4 regions of the Janthinobacterium sp. Bl 1 genome follow, and region 1 is predicted to be linked to each of the others. Evidence: predicted binding sites of a transcription regulator. Region 1 holds the regulator's gene; each other region holds the start of a gene.
The links. The regulator FNR, encoded in region 1, switches genes on or off when oxygen is low (the NO sensors DNR and NnrR bind a similar motif). The targets are predictions, from matches to a motif close to TTGATNNNNATCAA.

Region 1 (4,659 bases):
GATGCAGGGCATCGAACAGGCTCGATCCCGTGATCGGCTTCATCAGCACGACGTCGGCCTCGGCCGCGCTGGAGATTTCCTCGAGGTGGTTGCGGGCGAAGGCGTTGACCATCACCACGATGGGCTGGCGCTGGCCGCTGGCCGCCTGGCGGATGGCCTTGGCCGTGGCCAGGCCGTCCATCACGGGCATGTGCCAGTCGGCCAGCACCACGTCGTACGGCTGCTGCTGCGCCAGGCGTTCGCGGTACAGTTCGATGGCGGCAAAGCCGGAATCGACTTCGTCGGCCAGCCAGCCCCATGCCTCGATCAGCTTGACGATCAGTTCGCGCGTGGTGCGGTTATCATCGGCCACCAGCAGGCGCAGCTGGCCCAGGGCCGGCGTGCGCCGAGTTTCGGCCGGCTGCGCCAGCATCTCGAACGGCACGTTGAACCAGAAGCGGCTGCCCTTGCCTTCGCTGCTGGCGACGGCGATGTCGCCGCCCATCATGTGGATCAGCTGCTTGCTGATGGCCAGGCCCAGGCCCGTGCCGCCGAAGCGCCGCGTGATGCTCTGGTCGCCCTGTGAAAATGCGGCAAACAGTTGCTGTTGCTGCAGTTCCGTCATGCCGATGCCCGTGTCGCGCACTTCGAAGCGCAGCCAGGCGCGGCCGCTCTCGCTCTTGCTCTCGGCCAGGCTGACGGCCACCACCACTTCGCCGCTCTCCGTGAACTTGATGGCGTTGCCGGCCAGGTTGACGAGGATTTGCTGCAGGCGCTGCGCGTCGCCCAAGAGGCGCCGCGGCACGTCGGGCTCGACGGCGATGGCCAGTTCCAGTTCCTTTTCGCCCGCATTCATCGTCATCGTCGTGGCCAGGGTATTCATGACTTCGTCGAGGTCGAATTCGACGGGCGACAGTTCCATGCGGCGTGCCTCGATCTTCGAATAGTCGAGCACGTCGTTGAGGATGCCCAGCAGCGACTGGCCCGCCACGCGCACCATGGTCAGATACTTGCGCTGTTCCGTATCAAGCTTGGTATTACCCAGCAAATACACCATGCCCAGCACGGCATTGAGGGGCGTGCGGATTTCATGGCTCATGTTGGCCACGAAATCGCTTTTCGCGCGGTTGGCGGCCTCGGCCCGGTCGCGTTCCTGCTCCAGTTCCGCCGCGCGCGATTCGAGTTCCTGCTGCAGGCGGTCGCGCTCGCTCATCAGGCCGTTGAACGCTTCCGTCAGTTCGCCGATCTCGTCGCGCTGCTGCACCGGCACGGGGGTGAAACGGCTGCCGCTGGTGCGCAGGGCCAGCAGGGTGTTGCGCAGGCGCACCAGCGGCGACAGCAGGCGCACGGTGACCCAGCCCAGCACGGCGGCGGCCAGCAGCGAAGCGAGGATGCTCCACAGCACCAGCCGGTACAGCACGCCATCGAACGGTTCGAAGGCATCCGCGACGGGCAGCGAGGTGGCCAGCAGCCAGTTCACCGATTTCAGGCGCTTGAAGCTGTTGACGGCCTTGATGCCGCGGCTATTCGTGCTGACCATGCTGCCTTCGCCATCTTCCTTCAGCAGTTGGGTCGTCGTCAGGTTGGCGCTCGGCTGGCGCGGCTGCAGCAAACGGCTGGTATCGGGATGCAGCACGTAGCGCGGCACGGCGCCGCGCGTGAGGATGAAGTAATAGCCGCTCTTGCCGATCTTTTCCGAGCGCAGACGCCCCAGCAGATTGTCCTTGTACAGGCGCAGCACGCCGATCACCACGCCGGCCACCTGGCCATCGGCGGCCAGCACGGGCGCCACCATCTGCACGATGGGCATGCCGCTCGACTTGCCGAGCATCGGTTCGGTGATCATGGGCTGGCGCGTGCGCAGCACGGTCTGGAAATACTCGCGCTCGGCGACGTTGATGCCGGTGCGCCCCGCCACTTCCGGCATGTCGGCCACGACGGCGCCATGCGCGTCGAGCACCAGCACGTCGTCGAACAGCACCAGCATCGAACGGCGCGAATAGTATTGGCGCAATTGGGCCGGCTGGGCCATCAGTTCCGGCGGCTGCTGCCTGGCCGTCAGGGTGACGATCTGCAGCAGCATGCCCAGCTTGTCGTCGAGCTCGGCAGCGGTGCGGCTGATCAGGGATGACTGCTGGCTCAGCAGTACTCGGGTGAAGTCGTCGCGCATGTGCTGCACCTGTATCATGGTGACCAGCGCGATCATGGCGATCGAGGTCAGGCTGGTGGCCAGCGCGACTTTTGCTTTGATGCCGAGAGGCTTCATGATTTCCTTTTCAGTACCGGGCGGCACAGGCGGCAGATAATGCTGTCAGGAATTTTCCTATCAATACCCCAGCTTGGCAAGCGCCGCCGCACAAATGCCCCTACCCGCATGGGCTTTTGACGATGTTGCCATATAATTAAAGTCGGAACGTCGTTTATTCAGCGAAATTGCGGTGAAATTGGCACACGGCAACCCGGTATGCAGTAAACTTGTTGTTGCATTTTCTAAAAGGTACCGACATGACTGAAGCGCTAATCACTCCAACCTTGCCCACAGTGACCGTGGAAGCGTTGCGTGCGCGATGCTCGACCTGCAGCATGCATCAATTGTGCCTGCCGATGGGCCTCGATATGGGCGACATGGACAGGCTGGACCAGATCATCGGCCGCCGCCGCAAGATCGTGCGCGGCGCCTCGCTGTTCCGCATCGGCGACTCGTTCCAGAACCTGTACGCGATCCGCCTGGGGCACTTCAAGACATACCAGATCAATCCGGGCGGCGAAGAGCAGGTGACGGGTTTCCAGATGGCCGGCGAACTGCTGGGCATGGACGCCATCAGCGCCGACCGCCACCACTGTAATGCGGTGGCGCTGGAAGACAGCGAAGTGTGTGAAATTCCGTTTTCCAGCCTGGAGCAATTGTTGGGCAATATGCCGACCCTGCTCCGTCATTTCCACCGCATGATGAGCCAGGAAATCACGCGCGAGCAAAGCGTGATGCTGTTGCTGGGCAATATGCAGGCGACGCAGCGCTTTGCCGCCTTCATCGTCAACCTGGCGTCGCGCTATGAGGCGCGCGGCTATTCGAGCAGCAAATTCCAGCTGCGCATGTCGCGCGAGGAAATCGGCAACTACCTGGGCCTGACCATCGAGAGCGTCAGCCGTTTATTGTCGAAATTCAAGAAGGAAGGCTGGCTGCGGGTGTCGAACCGCGAGATCGAAATATTGCAACCAGCCAAGCTGAAAGCCATTACGGCAGGCACGGACGTCTGCAAGTAAGGCTTATAACTCTTCATCCGCATGCAGCGCGATGCTGCGTTGCACGGGCCAGGTCCAGATGCCGGACAGGCGCCACTCGCGTTTGTCGTTTTCCACCAGCACTTGCCAGCGGCTGCGTTCGAGCATCGGCAGGGGCACCGAGAAATTGCCGGCCGCATCGGGCTGCACCAGCAGCTTGATATCCTTTTCCGGCAGGGTCGCATGCGCCAGGTGCAGCTGCAGCGGTCCCTGGTAGGCCTTGCCGAAGCTGTGCACGGAACCGCTCAGGCGCGCTGACGCCACGTCGTACGCCAGGCTCGTATCCATGGCCAGGTCGCTGGCGATCGTGTCGCGCTTCAAATCCTGGTTGATCGCCTTGCCCTGTTTGTAATAGTCGCCCACCACCAGCGCGTCGGGCTGCGTAAAGGCGATATAGCCCATGAAGCTGCCGACGACCACGGACAGGCCGGGACCGATCATCAGCAGCCATGGCCAGCGATGCTTGTACCACGGTGCAACGGGAGGCTGCAGTTTCAGACTGTCGGACATGGTATTTCTCCTGTGTAAACGGCCAGCCCCCATGCGGGGACCGGCCTTCCTGCATTAACGCGGCACGATGAAGACCGCGCTTTCACGCACATGCAGCGACGGGTCGTCCAGCGATTGCAATTCGATCGCAATCTTGTTCGAGCCCTTCTCGCCCACGCCGTGCGGCACGCGCAGGCGGATCGGCCAGCCCAGCGTTTCCGTCGGCTGCAAGGTCACTTCTTCGCGCGTCAGCAAGGTCAGGCCCGGCAAGCCGGAAGCGCTGATCTTGAAATGCTGGCTTTGCTCGGACGTGTTCATGATCTGCAGGCGGTAGACGTTTTCGATCATGCCGTCTTCCACTTCGCGTCCCATCGAACCGCGGTCGCGGATCACGTCCATTTTCAGGGGCGTGCGCAGGGCCAGCGAGGTACATACGGCGATGATGATCAGGGCCAGGATGGAAGTGTAGATCAAGACGCGCGGGCGCATGGCGCGCTGGCGTATCTGCTTCGAATTGAAGTTGTTTTCCATCGCATGGTCGGTGCTGTAGCGTATCAGGCCACGCGGCCGCTCGACCTTGTCCATCACGCTGTTGCAGGCATCGACGCAGGCGGCGCAGCCGATGCATTCATACTGCAGGCCGTTGCGGATATCGATACCGGTCGGACACACCTGCACGCACAGGGTACAGTCGATGCAATCGCCCAGCTTGTCGTTGTGGCCGGCCTTCTTGCTCATGGCGCCGCGTGGTTCGCCGCGCTTGGCATCGTAGGTGATGATCAGGGTGTCCTGGTCGAACATGGCGCTCTGGAAGCGCGCATAGGGGCACATGTATTTGCACACCTGCTCGCGCAGCCAGCCCGCGTTGCCGTAGGTTGCCAGGCTGTAGAACAAGACCCAGAACCATTC
Region 2 (4,659 bases), 2.4 Mb from region 1:
GAGATCGTGAAGGTGGTGCCGGCAGCCACGGGAGCGGCCCAGTGGAACACCAGTTCGCCCTGGCCGAAGTGGATGGCCAGGTAATCATAGGCGGCCGCGCTCGTATACGAATTGACGCCGCCGCTCACGCCCGCTGTCGTTCCGGCTGTGCAGCCCGCAGTGGCGCTTTCGCAAAACGACACGGCGGTGCCCAGGCTGGTACCGAACACGCCATTGATATAACCCTGGATGTCCGAGGGATCCTGTGGCACGAGATTATCGTCATAATATTTCACCTGCAGTGCCGGCGATGGCGAATAAGTGACGGTGCTGCCGGCGATGACGAAACCGCTGGCCGGGCCCACATCCACCCAAGTGGCGGCTTGGGCCGCACTTGCCAGTACGGTCATTGCGGCCAGCATGGATGCCCTGATGGCAATGCTCTTTATGCTTTTCATGAAAATCCCCTTGTGCTTGAGACAGTCGCTTCATAGTGTTGGGAGGCGTCCCTGCATACCGGGGAAGTCATCCCATTGCCCGTTTTTATCTAGTTCTTCTGCGTAGCGAGTACGCAAATGCAAGCTTACTCTTGATATAAATTAATACAATTTAAATAATACTATTGGTTTTGTTGACAACATCGCATACGGCTATGTCCGCTTGTGTTAACGACAGACAACATGACGTCAGGAAATGGCGTGACAAGACGCGCCAGCTTGTGCTAGCGGCGTCTCGGCTTTTTTGGGAGGGGGGAGGCGGGTGCTTCAGTCGTTGTTGTTGCTGACGCCAAACAGGCGATCCTTAGCGTTGAGCAACTTTTGTACCTTGGCGCCCATTTTCATCAGCTGCGCCATCGATTCGGGCGACAGGCGCTGCAAGTCGTCGAACCAGGTATTGGCCAGGTCGACCAGTTCATACATTTCGCGCATGCGTTCCTGCGCATATTGATCCACGGGTTCCGTGGCCGGCGCCAGCAGCGATTCGCGCAGCACCGTCAGGGTAGGCGCCACTTCGCGGCGGCGGCGCTCGGCGGCCACCACGCGGAAGATTTGCCACACATCGCCCAGCGAGGAAAAATATTCGCGCCGGTCGCCAGGGATGCGTGACTGGCGGATCAAGCCCCAGCCCTGCAGTTCCTTGAGGCCGATGCTCACGTTCGAGCGTGAAAAACTCAGGTGCTCCGCGATTTCATCCGCGTGCAAAGGGTGCTCCGCGACAAATAACAAGGCGTACACTTGCCCCACTGTACGGTTGAAGCCCCAGCGGCTGCCCATCTCGCCGAAATGGCTGACGAAGGTCAGGATCAGCGGCGTCATTTGGATATGTTGAGTTTTCATAATTATCTGAATTTTTTCACGCCATACTGGTGGGGTCAATTGATATATGTCATGTTTCGCAGTATTATACAAAATATCGAATTTACAGAAAATTCTGAAAACTCAAGAAGTATAAAAGATGCCGACCACGCCCTTGTCCTTGCCCCGCTTTATTCTTCCCCGTCTCCCCAGCCTGGCGCAAGGCGGCGCCGCCTTGCTGTGGTTGCCGCAAGCGGCTTTGCTGGCCTGGGCCGTGCAAGCCATGCAGGGCGGCGCACCCTGGCGCGCGGCCCTGCTGCCGGCCGCTGGCGTGCTGCTGCTGGGCGTGCTGCGCGCCGGCTGCGAAGCGTGGGGCGCGCGGCGCATGTATGCGGCGGCGCGCGCACACCTGTCCACCTTGCGCGCGCAAGTGGCGCAGGCGCTGGCGCAGCGTTCGCCGCTGGACCGCCAGCGTGCCCAGTCGGGCCAGGCGGCCAGCGTCATCGCCGAGCAGGCCGAAGCCATCGTGCCGTATCTGGTGCGCTACAAGCCTGCGCGCTGGAAAGTGATGCTCGTGCCGCTCGTGATCCTCGCCGTGGTGACGCCGCTGTCGTGGATCGCCGCCTTGATCCTGCTCATCGCCGCCCCCTTGATTCCCGTCTTCATGGCCCTCGTCGGCATGGGCGCGCAAGCGGCCAGCCGCGCGCAGATGGTGGAAATGGGCAGCATGAATGCCTTCCTGCTGGACCGCCTGTGCGGCCTGGCCACCTTGCGCGCGCTCGACGCCGTCGACGCCACGGCCGAACGGCTCGATGCCTCGTCGCAATCCGTACGCCGGCGCACGATGGTGGTGCTGCGCATCGCCTTTTTGTCGTCGGCCGTGCTGGAACTGTTTTCCGCGCTCGGCGTGGCCATGGTGGCGGCCTTCATCGGTTTCTCTCTGCTGGGCAGCATCAATTTCGGCACCTGGGGCCGCGAGCTGAGCCTGGGGCAGGGCTTGTTCATCCTGCTGCTGGCCCCCGCGTTCTTCGAACCGCTGCGCGAACTGGCCGCCGTCTGGCACGACAAGGCGGCTGGCGAAGCGGGCCTGGCCGGTTTGCACGACCTGGCGGCTGATGGCGTGCCCCTGCCTGGCGCCAGCGTGGAAGTCGCGGCCGTTTCCGCCGCCGCCATGGCCGTGGCGGCGGCGCCCGCCGTGGAACTTCGGCAATTGCGCTTTGCCCATCCCGGCGAGGCGCCCGTGTTCGACGGCTTCGACCTGTCCGTGCATGCCGGCGAGCACGTGGCCCTGCTGGGCGCCAGCGGCGCCGGCAAGACCACCTTGCTGTCCCTGCTGGCCGGCTTGCTGCCCGCCAGCGGCGGCGACATCCGCATTGGCGGCGTGCGCCTGACCGACAGCACCGTTAATACCTTGCGCCAGCGCATGGCGTGGATGGGCCAGCGTCCGCACGTGTTTGCCGCTTCCGTCAGCCAGAACGTGACCCTGGGCCGCGTGGGGGCGAACGCCGCGCAGGTAACGCAGGCGCTGCACCTGGCCGACCTGGCCAAGGTGGCGCAGGCGCAGCCGGCCGTCATGCTCAGCGATGGCGGCCAGGGCTTGTCCGGCGGCGAAGCCGTGCGCCTGGCCCTGGCCCGCGTGGCCCTGCATCCGCATGCGGATTTGCTGCTGGTCGATGAACCGACGGCCCACCTGGACAGCGAAACGGCGGCGCGCGTGACGGACGCCCTGCTGGCACTGGCGAAGGGCAAGACGATGATCGTCGCCACGCACGACCCCGTGCTGGCGGGCCGGCTGCAGCGCACAGTGCAGGTCGATGCGCATGCCCAAGTGCAGGAGTTGCGCGCATGAAAAACTCACTTGGCTTGAACCCCGTCCTGCGGCAATTGCTGCTGGCCCAGCCCCGCAAGCTGATCGTGGGCGCCTTGCTGGCGGCCCTGACGGCGGTGGCCGGCATGGCCTTGCTGGGCTTGTCCGGCTGGTTTATCACGGCCACGTCGATTGCCGGCTTGCACGCCTCGACGGCCATCGTCTTCGACGTCTTCGGCCCGTCGGCCGGCATCCGCCTGCTGGCCATCGGCCGCACGGGTTCGCGCTATGCGGAGCGGCTCGTCACGCACGACGCCACGTTCGCCGCGCTGGCCAGCATCCGCGTGCACCTGTTCCGTGGCTGGTCGCGTCCGGAAGCGGCCAGCCGCTTGCTGCGCCAGCCCGCCAAGCTGCTGTTCCGCTTGACGGCCGATATCGACGCGCTCGAATCGCTGTACTTGCGCCTGCTCGTGCCCGCCTTCACGGCCCTGTGCGCGGCCTTGCTGGCCGGGGTGGCGCTGGGCGTCATGCAGTGGCAGCTGGGCCTGGGCCTGGCCGTGTGGCTGCTGGCCGCCGGTGGCGGCATCAGCTGGCTTGTGGCGCGTGGCGCCCGCCGTCCCGCCATCGTGCGCTCGCGCGCCATCGAAAAACTGCGTTCCGGCACCATCGACCTGGTGGCGGGCCAAACGGACCTCGTGATGGCGGGCCGCATCGACGCCCACTGCGCGGCGCTGGGGCAGATCGACCGCTCGCTGGCGCAAGCCGATTTTGCCCTGCTGCGCCTCGAGACGGCGGCCGGCGCCGCATATGGCGTGGCCGGCAGCGCGACTCTTGCTGGCGTGCTGCTGGCCGTGGCCGCGCTGGTGGAACAGCAAACGATGAGTTTGCCGCTGGCGGCCCTGGCCTTGCTGATCGCCTTGACGGCCGTGGAGCCGTTTGCCGGACTGCGCCGCGGCGCGCTGGAAGCGGGGCGCATGCTGCTGGCCGTACGGCGTCTGGCGCCGCGCCTCGATGTTGAAGAGATCGCTGCGCCGCCGGCTGATAGCGCACCGGGCTTGCGCCTGGAACACGTCAGCGCCGCGCATGCGGGCAGCAATAATGCCATCTTGCATGACGTATCGCTGCACATCGCCGATGGCGAGCGCGTCGCCTTGATCGGCCCCAGTGGCGCGGGCAAGTCCACCTTGCTGGCCATCGCCGCGCGCGAACTGGCGCCCTTGTCGGGCACGGTGGCCGCGCCGCGCGCCTGCCTGTTTACGCAGAAGACGGAATTGTTCCAGGACAGCTTGCGCGACAACCTGCGCCTGGCCGACCCGTCCGCCAGCGATGCACAGCTGTGGGAAGCGCTGCAATCGGCTGGCCTGGACGACGAGGTGCGCGCGTTTGCGGGCGGCCTCGACACCATGCTGGGCGAGGGCGGTCTGGGCTTGTCCGGCGGCCAGGCGCGGCGATTGGCGCTGGCGCGGCTGTTCCTGCATGAATCGACCTTGTGGCTGCTGGACGAAGCGACGGAAGCGCTCAATGCGCAGACGGCGATTGACGTCTTGCAGCGCCTGCGGGCCCGCAGCGCCGGGCGCA
Region 3 (4,659 bases), 2.4 Mb from region 1:
GCGCGCGGCGCGCTCGGCGTCAGACAAGGGGTGGGCGGATGGAGTGACGACGAGATTCGGTGTGGAAGTGGTCATGGCAGCAATGGGAACTAGTGAACAGTATCCCTATTGTAGCGCCTATGACGCCCGATCAGGCAAACGGGGATGGCCCCCGCCCCGTGAGCACACGGCTCCATCATTTGCGAATGATTCTCGTTTGCGTTAAAATGTCAGCCTTCCTTCTTCCCGCCATGCCTGACGCACTGCATGGCGGCGCTATCGAAAGCCGCCATGACCACTTCCTCCCTCCCCCAGTTGCGCGCCAGCACCGACGCCGTGTCCGCAGTGCGCCAGCCAAGCGCCGCCCCGCAACAACGGCGCTGGCACTGGACCTGGAAGCAGGTATGGTTTCAATTGCACTGGTTCATCGGCATCACGGCCGGCACGGTGCTGGTGATCATTGGCCTGAGCGGCGCCACCCTGGCCTTCAAGGATGAGTTACTTGATGTCATGAACCCCGGCGTGCGCCATGTACCCATGGAAACGCGGGCGCCGCTGACACCGGCCCAGCTGAGCAACATTGCTGCTGCCGAACACGGCCAGCGCGTGGCGTCGATCACCATGTATGCGCAAGCGGGCGCGGCGCCACGGCTGTTCTTCGCGCCGAAGAACGGCCAGCGGCGCGGCGAGTCCATCTATGTGCATCCGTACACGGGCACGACTCAGCCTGCGCTGGCGGGGGCGGAATTTTTCGAGTGGACGGAGTCATTGCACCGCTGGCTGCTGCTGCCGCGCGATCCGGGGCGGCAAGTGGCGGGTGCGCTGGCCCTGTGCCTGCTGGGGTTAGCCCTGTCCGGCCTGTATCTGCGCTGGCCCCGCCGGCCGCTGGACTGGCGCACGTGGCTGACCTTCGATCCCGCCCTGAAGGGCCGCTCGTTTTTGTGGAATTTGCACGCCGTGGCCGGCACCTGGTGCCTGGTCGTCTACGTGGCCCTGACCTTGACAGGCATTTACTGGAGCTATGACGTGGTGCGCGACAATATCGATGCCTGGGCCGGCAAGCCGCCAAGGATGGCACAGGCGCCCGCGAAAAAAGGCGGCGGCAAGGAGAAAGCGCCCGCCGTCGACATCAGCCTGGCCTGGACCAGCTTCCAGCAGCACGCCGCCGGCTGGACCCTGGCCAGCGTGCGCCTGCCCACGCGCGCCGGCGAAGCCGTCCAATTCACGTGGCTGGCCAGCGATGCGCCGCACGAACGGGCGCGCAGCCGCATGAGCATTGCACCGGCCGACGGCACGGTCACGGAAAACGAGCCGTACGGCCAGCAGGGCCTCGGTGCGCGCCTCGTCAACATCATTTATCCGCTGCACATGGGCACGTATTTCGGCTTGCCGGGCCGCATCATCGTTACCTTGGCCAGCCTGGGCCTGCCCCTGTTCGCCGTCACGGGCTGGATGCTGTACCTGGGCCGCCGCAAGGCAAAACGGGCAGTGCAGGCGCAGCGCGCCATGCTGGGCGCCGGTGCGCCGGGCAAGACGGACACAGGTTTACCTACCCTCATCGCCTACGCCAGCCAGTCGGGCCAAGCCGAGCGCCTGGCCCTGGAAAGCGCGCGCGCCCTGCAGCAGGCCGGGGTCGCCGTCGACGTGCAGTCGCTGGACCGGTTTGACCCCGCGCAATTGCGCCAGTACGAACGGGCCCTGATCATCGCCAGCACCTTTGGCGAAGGCGAGGCGCCGGACGGCACGCGCCGCTTCGCGCGCCTGCTGCACGCAACATCGGGCACGCCGCTGGCGGGCCTGGAATTTGGCATGCTGGCCCTGGGCGACCGCCATTACAGCGCCTTCTGCGGCTTTGGCCATGCGCTGACGCAGCAATTGCAAGCGCTGGGCGCCACGCCCTTGTTCCCCTTGATCGAGGTGGACAAGCACGACCCCGCCGCCCTGGCCGACTGGTCCCGAGCGCTGGCCCGCTGCAGCGGCAGCGCCATCGACGCCATCGGCGTGCAGGAAGAAGCGTCGTATGCCGAGTGGCGCCTGGCGCGCCGCGTGCTGCTCAACCCTGGCAGCCAGGGTGGCGAACTGCATGAAATCACCTTGACGGGCCCTGCCGGCGCCACATGGGAAGCGGGCGCGCTGGCCGAAATCATCGCCTGCAATGCCGATGGCAGCGATGGCGATGCAGATAATGCGCACCACGCACCCCGCAGCTATTCGCTCGCTTCGCTGCCATCCGATGGTGAACTGCAATTGCTGGTGCGCCAGGAACGCCATGCGTGCATTGAGAACCAGGGATTTGGCGTCTGTTCCGGCTGGCTCACCCGCTTCGCCCCGCTGGACGCCCGCATCCGCCTGCGCCTGCAAGCCAATCCCGCCTTCGCGCCCGCCCTGGCCGACGTGCCCTGCATTTATATCGGCAACGGTTCCGGCTTGGCCGGCCTGCGTGCCCACTTGCGCGCGCGCCAGCGGGCGGGGCTGGCCCGCAACTGGCTGCTGTTCGGCGAGCGCCAGCAAGCTTTTGACAGCGTCTGCGGCGAAGAGTTGCAAGGCTGGCTAGACGCTGGCCACCTGGCGCGCCTGGACAGGGTCTTTTCGCGCGATGGCGAAACCCGGGAATACGTGCAAGACAGCCTGCGCGCCAACGCTGACGAGCTGCGAGAGTGGCTGGCGCAAGGCGCCATCGTCTACGTGTGCGGCAGTCTGCAAGGCATGGCGGCAGGAATCGATGCTGTACTGCAAGAAGTGCTGGGCCAGGAGGGCCTCGACACCCTGCTGGCGGCCGGACGCTACCGCCGCGACGTGTATTGATTTAGATCAGCCTGCCGTCCGCGCCGCCCGGCTATGTGGGCAGGCGCACGGTCAGCACCAGCCATCGGACTAGAGTGGAGGCATTCCCACCCACTGCCTGCGAGGCTAGCCATGAAAAATCCCTGGATGAGCATGTACCTGAGCGCCGCCAACCGCATCGCCAACACGGCGCGCGGCCACGCCACGGCCGCCGTCAAGCGCGAGGCGGCGAAAAATACGCGGCAGTTGACGCAAGTGTGGTTCGATTCCTTGCTGCCTCCCGCAGGCAAGCCACGGCGCAGCCGCAAGGCCAAATAGGCCCCTGGCAGCAGGCGAACTGGTGCAGTGCATCACAGCAATAAGTTGAAGTTACGACCAGATGAACTAAACTGCAAGCATGGTAGTACATAAGGAAGTGACCGGCAGACGCCGCATCCCCGCGCCGCCGCCGGGACACCGGGAGACGACCATGTTGACGCTCAAAGTGCTGGCCTGCCTTGCCCTGTCGGCCCTGATGCTTGCCCCCCTCGTGTTGAGGGATACGATGCAGCTGTCCGCCGGGCAGCAGTTGCAGGTGCCCAATGTCGATGCGCATGCCATGTGGAGCCATTGGCCTCGGCAATAAGACGCGTGGCTGAGAAAACACCGCTGACCGCGTTGCCGTGCCTCGTCGTACATTCGTACTGCCTTCGGCACGGCGCCTTGCCAGCGGCGTTTTTCAGCGGCGCTCGGTAACGCGGCGCATCGCTGAAACCGCTTTATTACGGAGGGGAAATTGGTTCCTACATCCATTTGTTTTTGCTTTGTTTTCCTCGCCCCCTCTTCACCATACTTTTGATCCAGGTCATGGATTTCCCTCTTCGCTGCGCCCACACTGGAACAGTCCGCTTCGCACCGCGACGGACTTAACCGGGAGCATCGGCATGGGTAAATCGCATTGGAAGGATGAGATGGCGCTGGGTGTTCCCGTCATCGACGAGGCGCATGAGGCGCTGTTTCAGGAGCTGGCGCGGCTGCAGCAGTTGGGCGACCAGCATTTCAGCGTGGCGTTTCGCGAGCTGATTGCGGCCGTCGAACGCGATTTCCGCGAGGAAGAGGATTTGATGGAACAAATCGCCTTTCCCTCGCTGGCCAACCACCGCGAACAGCATGCGCGCGTGCTCAGCGGCCTGCACCATGCCTGGGCCGCCGTCGATGAAGGCGACCTGGAACAGGGACGCCATGCGCTGTCGCTGTTGCCGCAATGGCTGATCTTCCACCAGGCCACCATGGACCTGGCCCTGGCGGCGGCGCTGGAACTGGTGCAGCGCCAGCCCAACTAGCCTCTACAGCAGCAGCACCGTCGCCTGCTCGGGCATGACCACGCGGTAGTGTCCCGGGTATTTGTCTTCGCCATCGAAAATCTTGCAAAACACGGGCTGGTTGATGTCGTTGACGGCCGCCTCGTTCATGGGCAAGGTGGCGATCAGCTGCTCGCCATCCATCAACTGCAAGGCGCTGCCCCGCTCGGCCGCGCAAAAGGCCAGCGATTGCACGTCGCTGGCGAACGGCCGCTTGTACCACGGCGTGATGGCCCGCACGGCGCGCCGCGCGTCGCGCAAGACTTGCCCCACGCGCGTGACGTTCCACGCATCGCGCGCCACGGCGGGCTGCAGGACGATATTCGCCGTCAGCTCGCCCCTGCCCTTGTTCACCAGGAAAGTGCCATCCTGCGCGGCGATATCGTCATTGAGAGGCACGACAAACACGCCGCCGTCCGATACCTTGATCGGCATGGGCGCGCCATTGCCTTGCAAGGCCACGCGCACGTCGTCGATGGTAGCGCTCAGCTTGGCAGGAATCAGGCGCAGGGCCATGACCACGCTGCCGCTCGACACTTGCCACACTTTCCTGGCC
Region 4 (4,659 bases), 830 kb from region 1:
AGGATATTGTTTTCAGTATGGATGTGCGCCATCAGGTCTTCGCGGAAGGTGCGCAAGCCCGTGTACAGCGCGCGCCAGGTGGTGCAGGCGCCGGCCGGCGCGGTGATGTCGTTCGTCATTTCCTCCATCGCGCGCAAGGCCACGCCATGGTCGTCGTGCTCCATGCGCATCACGTTGATGGGCGCGCCGGCCCGGGGGCCCTGGCCACGCACGATCATGGGGAACAGCACGTCTTCTTCCTTGCGCATATGGCTTTCCAGCTCCTGCGCCATGGCCGACAGGTGTTCCGCCAGCCCGTGCGGACAGTCGGCGCGGTCGCCATGTACCTGCTCGACCTTGCGTGCCAGGCGTATCAGCTCGGGCAGCTGTTCGCGGTGCACGGCGTGGTAGCGGGACAGGATATGTTCCACCAGCTCGGTGGCCGAGGCTTCCTGCCAGTCACGCTCGCCGCTGGCGTCAGTCCGTCCTGCCAGCACTTGCAGTTCCTTGACGATGGACGCCGTGTCCACGCCGGCCGCTTCGGCCGCCGCGCGCAGGGTCTTGTTGCCGCCGCAGCAGAAATCCAGGCGGTGCGCATCGAACAGGCGCGTGGCGCCAGGGATGCGGCGGGCCAGCTGGCCCAGGGATTGGTCGATCATTTCCATAATGCTTCCTTGATGATGAATGGGGTTTATTGACGGGCGCCGGCGTGGTAGACGCCGGGCACGGGTTCGCCAGTCACTTCCAGCACGCCCACGGCGCCCTTGCCGGCGCGCGACAGCGCATGGTCGACCAGCAGATAGCTGCCAGGATGCTGTACCTTGAGTTCGACGATGGTCGCGCCGCCCGGTGCCACAAGCGTCGTTTGCACGTCGTGTTTCGGGCTGCTGATCGAGCCTTCGCTGTACACCTTGTCGAAGATCTCGCCGATGATGTGGAACGATGAAATCTTGTTCGGGCCGCCGACGCCGAAATAGATGCGCACCGTTTCGCCGACTTTCGCCTGCAGTTTGTGCGTCTTGCTCAGGGCGCCCACTTCGCCGTTGAAGACGTAGTAGTCCGGCAGCTCATTGGCCATTTTTTCCAGGTTCGGTTCCTGGTGCACGGGGGCGCCGTGCGGACGGCCCGTGTACATCTCGCCCTGCATGACGTAGTACTCGCGGTCGACTTTTGACAGGCCGCCTTCCGGTTCGACCAGGATCATGCCGTACATGCCGGCCGCGATATGCTGCGGCACCAGCGGCGTGGCGCAGTGGTACACATACAGGCCCGGATTGAGCGCCTTGAAAGTGACGGTTTTTTCCTGCCCTGGCGCCACCTGCGTGTGCTGTCCGCCGCCATGGCCGCCCGTCACGGCGTGCAGGTCGATCGAGTGGATCATCTTGCTGTCCTTGGCGTTGAACAGGGTCAGTTCCACCGTGTCGCCCACCTTCGCGCGCAGCATCGGGCCGGGCACCTGGCGGTTGAAGGTCCAGTAGGTAAAACTGGTGCCGTCATCGAGCTTGCCCGGCAGTTCTACCGTCTCCATCCGGTATTTCAGGGTTTGCGGCGCGCGCGCGCCGATGGCGGTCGGCACGGAGGCGGGATTGGCCGCCACGCTGACGGCCGAGGGATCGGGGCCGCGCATCGGCGACGGCGCGGGCGTGTACAGGGCCAGCGCGGCGGCCTGGCTCGATTCGCTGGCAGCGCTGCCGGCGCCAGCGGCCTTCGGTGTTGCCGGCTCGGCCAGTGAGGTGCCGGTCACTTCCAGCTTGCCTTCCATGCCGATCTGGCGGTGGCCGGGGATCGAGCAGTAATAGGTGAACGTGCCGGCGCGCGTGACCTTGAAGCGCACGGTGGTGCTGCCGCTGTTGGCGCTGAACTTGGCCGAGGCCACATTCAGTTCCGGGATCAGCAGATCGTGCTCGGCGCCTTCGCCGCTTTTCAGCACCAGTTCCACCGTGTCGCCCACCTTGGCCGCCAGCACGGGGTTGACCTGGCCCTTGGCGTCGATGAACACCATCTTGCCGTCGACGATATTGGTTTGCAGTTCATAGCGCTTGACTGCGGCGGTAGCGGGTTTGGCGGCGGTAGCGGCGGCGCTGGCAGGGAGGCTCACCTGGGCTTGCACGGACAGGGGCATGGCCAGTACGCAGACGGCGGCGGCAATGGCGCGGAGGGAGGGAGTCGTTTTCATCAAGCTTTCCTTGGTCTTGTATGCCGGTTCGGCACCCTTACCTAGGCAATCCGTGTGCCAGGAAAAACTTGTTTTAAATCAACGATTTGAAAAATGCAGGGTCGATATGACCCTGCTCAAGCATGGTCCGTTGTACCCTGCATGGTACTTATGACCACCACTGCCATCCACCTGCTGCTACTCACCGACCTGGTCGCCGACCTGCCCGTGGCCGTGCGCCTGCAGCGCCTCGTCGGCAGCCTGCGCGCCCACTTCGGCTGCGAGGCCGTGGCCTTGCTCAAGCTCGATGGCGAGCATTTGCGCCCCGTGGCGATGGCCGGCCTGGCCAACGATGCGCTGGGACGCCGCTTCGCCGTCGCCGACCATCCGCGCCTGGCCGCCATCCTGCAGCGACGCGGCGTGCTGTGCTTCCATCACGACAGTTCCCTGCCCGATCCCTACGATGGCCTGATCGCCGAGCGGGCCGGCGAGCCGCTGCCCGTGCACGACTGCATGGGCATGGCGCTGGACCTGGAAGGCGAACGCTGGGGCGTGATCACGCTCGACGCGCTGCAGGTGGGCACCTTCGATATGCAGGCGCAGCGCGACCTGGGCGAACTGGCCTGCGCCATCGAGGCGGCCGTGCGCGTGACGCGCCTGGAAACGGAAATCCGCGCCCTGCGCCTGTCGGGCGGCGCCATGCTGGCCGATGCGCAAGCGCCGCGCGAGGAACACGATTTCGTGGGCCAGAGCAGCGCCATCACGCACTTGCTGCACGAATTGCAGGTGGTGGCCGATTCCGAGCTGCCCGTGCTGCTGCTGGGAGAGACGGGCGTGGGCAAGGAATTGTGCGCGCACCGCCTGCACCGGCTGTCGCGCCGCGCGGGCAAGCCTTTGATCCACGTCAATTGCGCGGCCTTGCCCGAGTCCCTGGCCGAAAGCGAATTGTTTGGCCATGTGCGCGGTGCGTTTTCCGGCGCCGTCAGCGACCGGCCCGGGCGTTTCGAGGCGGCCGAAGGGGGCACCCTGTTTCTCGATGAAGTGGGCGAATTGCCATTGTCGATACAGGCCAAGCTGCTGCGCACCTTGCAAAATGGCGAAATCCAGCGCCTGGGCGCGGACCGGCCGCGCCGGGTCAACGTGCGCGTGATCGCCGCCACCAACCGCAGCCTGCGCGAACATGTGCGCGACGGCTCGTTCCGCGCCGATCTGTATCACCGTTTATCCGTGTATCCCGTGCCGATTCCGCCGCTGCGCGAGCGGGGCAATGACGTGCTGCTGCTGGCCGGGGGATTCCTGGAACTGAACCGCGCGCGCCTGGGCTTGCGCAGCCTGCGCCTGTCCGCCGCGGCGGAAAACGCCTTGTGCCACTACCGCTGGCCGGGCAATGTGCGCGAACTGGAACATGTGATCAGCCGGGCCGCGCTGAAAGCCGTGATACGCGGCGCGGACCGCAAGGACATCGTGACCCTGGAAACGGATATGCTCGACCTCGATGCGCTGGAAGCGCCGGCCGGCACGGACGCGCTGCCGCTGGCGCCAGCCGCGTGCGGCATGCCGGCGGCACCGCTGCTATCGATGCATCAGATCGTGGAAGCGAGCCAGCGCCAGGCCATCCGGCAAGCGCTGGTGCTGCATCAGGATAACTGGGCCGCTGCGGCGCGGCAGCTGGGACTCGACGCCAGCAATCTGCATAAACTTGCTCGCCGGGTGGGGCTGAAAGCCTGAGCCGGCGTTACCGCTCAGCGGTGAGTGACCAGGCTGCTCGGCAAGCTGTGCAGGTAAGCGGCCAGGTCCTTGATGTCCTGGTTGCTCAGCGGTTTTACCTGGCCCGTCATGATGGCGTTGTTGCGGCCGTTGGCCTTGTCGCCCCGTTTATACGCGATCAGCGCATGTTCCAGGTAATCCTTGTGCTGGCCCGCCAGTTTGGGGTACGACGGGTCGATGGGCGAACTGTAATCCTTGCCGTGGCAGGTGGCGCAGCTGTATTTTTCGGCCAGGGCCTTGCCTGTGTTGATATTGCCGGCGGCGCTGGCGGAAAACGAGACGGTGGCGCAAACGAGGGCGGCGAGTAGTTTTTTCATCGGGCTGGTCCTCAGTTCGTCTTGGCTTGTTGCGCATAATACGCGGCGACATCGGCGATATCCTGGTCCGACAGGCTGCTGGCGATGCCCTTCATGCTGGGGTGCTTGCGGTCGCCCTTCTTGTAGGCTTGCAGCGCATTCTCGATATATTTTGCCGGCTGGCCGCCGATCATCGGCACCTGGAATACTTCAGGGAAGGTTGCCTTGTAACCGGGAATGCCGTGGCAGCCGATACACATTTCCACCTTGGCAGGGGCTGCCTTGGCGTTTCCTACAATGTCAGCCGCTGTGACGGCATTTGCTATGCCGGCAAGCACGAGAAGTGCAAATATTTTTTTCATAGTGGCAATGTGAACAAAGGTAATCGGAGAAACGCCAGAGCTGGTTTTTTTTGATTTTATGTGTTGACAATTAAGGTTGCCAATTAATCTGCTGCTTGCC

Region 2: cydD (thiol reductant ABC exporter subunit CydD) is a predicted target of FNR. The motif match lies at 1,356-1,369, and genes of this name have one in related genera.
Region 3: AC4BCN_RS12320 (bacteriohemerythrin) is a predicted target of FNR. The motif match lies at 3,598-3,611, and genes of this name have one in related genera.
Region 4: nirK (copper-containing nitrite reductase) is a predicted target of FNR. The motif match lies at 2,224-2,237, and genes of this name have one in related genera.

Annotation. Positions count from the first base shown of each region.
Region 1 covers NZ_CM177086.1:275,363-280,021, reverse strand. Annotated here, with positions in the region: gene AC4BCN_RS01195 (response regulator) at 1-2,245, opposite strand, end outside; gene fnr (fumarate/nitrate reduction transcriptional regulator Fnr) at 2,485-3,243, shown strand; gene AC4BCN_RS01185 (FixH family protein) at 3,247-3,771, opposite strand; gene ccoG (cytochrome c oxidase accessory protein CcoG) at 3,826-4,659, opposite strand, start outside.
Region 2 covers NZ_CM177086.1:2,686,248-2,690,906, forward strand. Annotated here, with positions in the region: gene AC4BCN_RS12240 (PEP-CTERM sorting domain-containing protein) at 1-437, opposite strand, end outside; gene AC4BCN_RS12245 (GbsR/MarR family transcriptional regulator) at 744-1,295, opposite strand; gene cydD (thiol reductant ABC exporter subunit CydD) at 1,435-3,123, shown strand; gene AC4BCN_RS12255 (amino acid ABC transporter ATP-binding/permease protein) at 3,120-4,659, shown strand, end outside.
Region 3 covers NZ_CM177086.1:2,700,883-2,705,541, reverse strand. Annotated here, with positions in the region: gene AC4BCN_RS12340 (branched-chain amino acid aminotransferase) at 1-75, opposite strand, end outside; gene AC4BCN_RS12335 (PepSY domain-containing protein) at 271-2,784, shown strand; gene AC4BCN_RS12330 (hypothetical protein) at 2,896-3,081, shown strand; gene AC4BCN_RS12325 (hypothetical protein) at 3,233-3,388, shown strand; gene AC4BCN_RS12320 (bacteriohemerythrin) at 3,687-4,085, shown strand; gene AC4BCN_RS12315 (hypothetical protein) at 4,089-4,659, opposite strand, start outside.
Region 4 covers NZ_CM177086.1:5,757,749-5,762,407, forward strand. Annotated here, with positions in the region: gene ytfE (iron-sulfur cluster repair protein YtfE) at 1-644, opposite strand, end outside; gene nirK (copper-containing nitrite reductase) at 671-2,155, opposite strand; gene norR (nitric oxide reductase transcriptional regulator NorR) at 2,306-3,862, shown strand; gene AC4BCN_RS26020 (c-type cytochrome) at 3,877-4,218, opposite strand; gene AC4BCN_RS26025 (c-type cytochrome) at 4,230-4,559, opposite strand.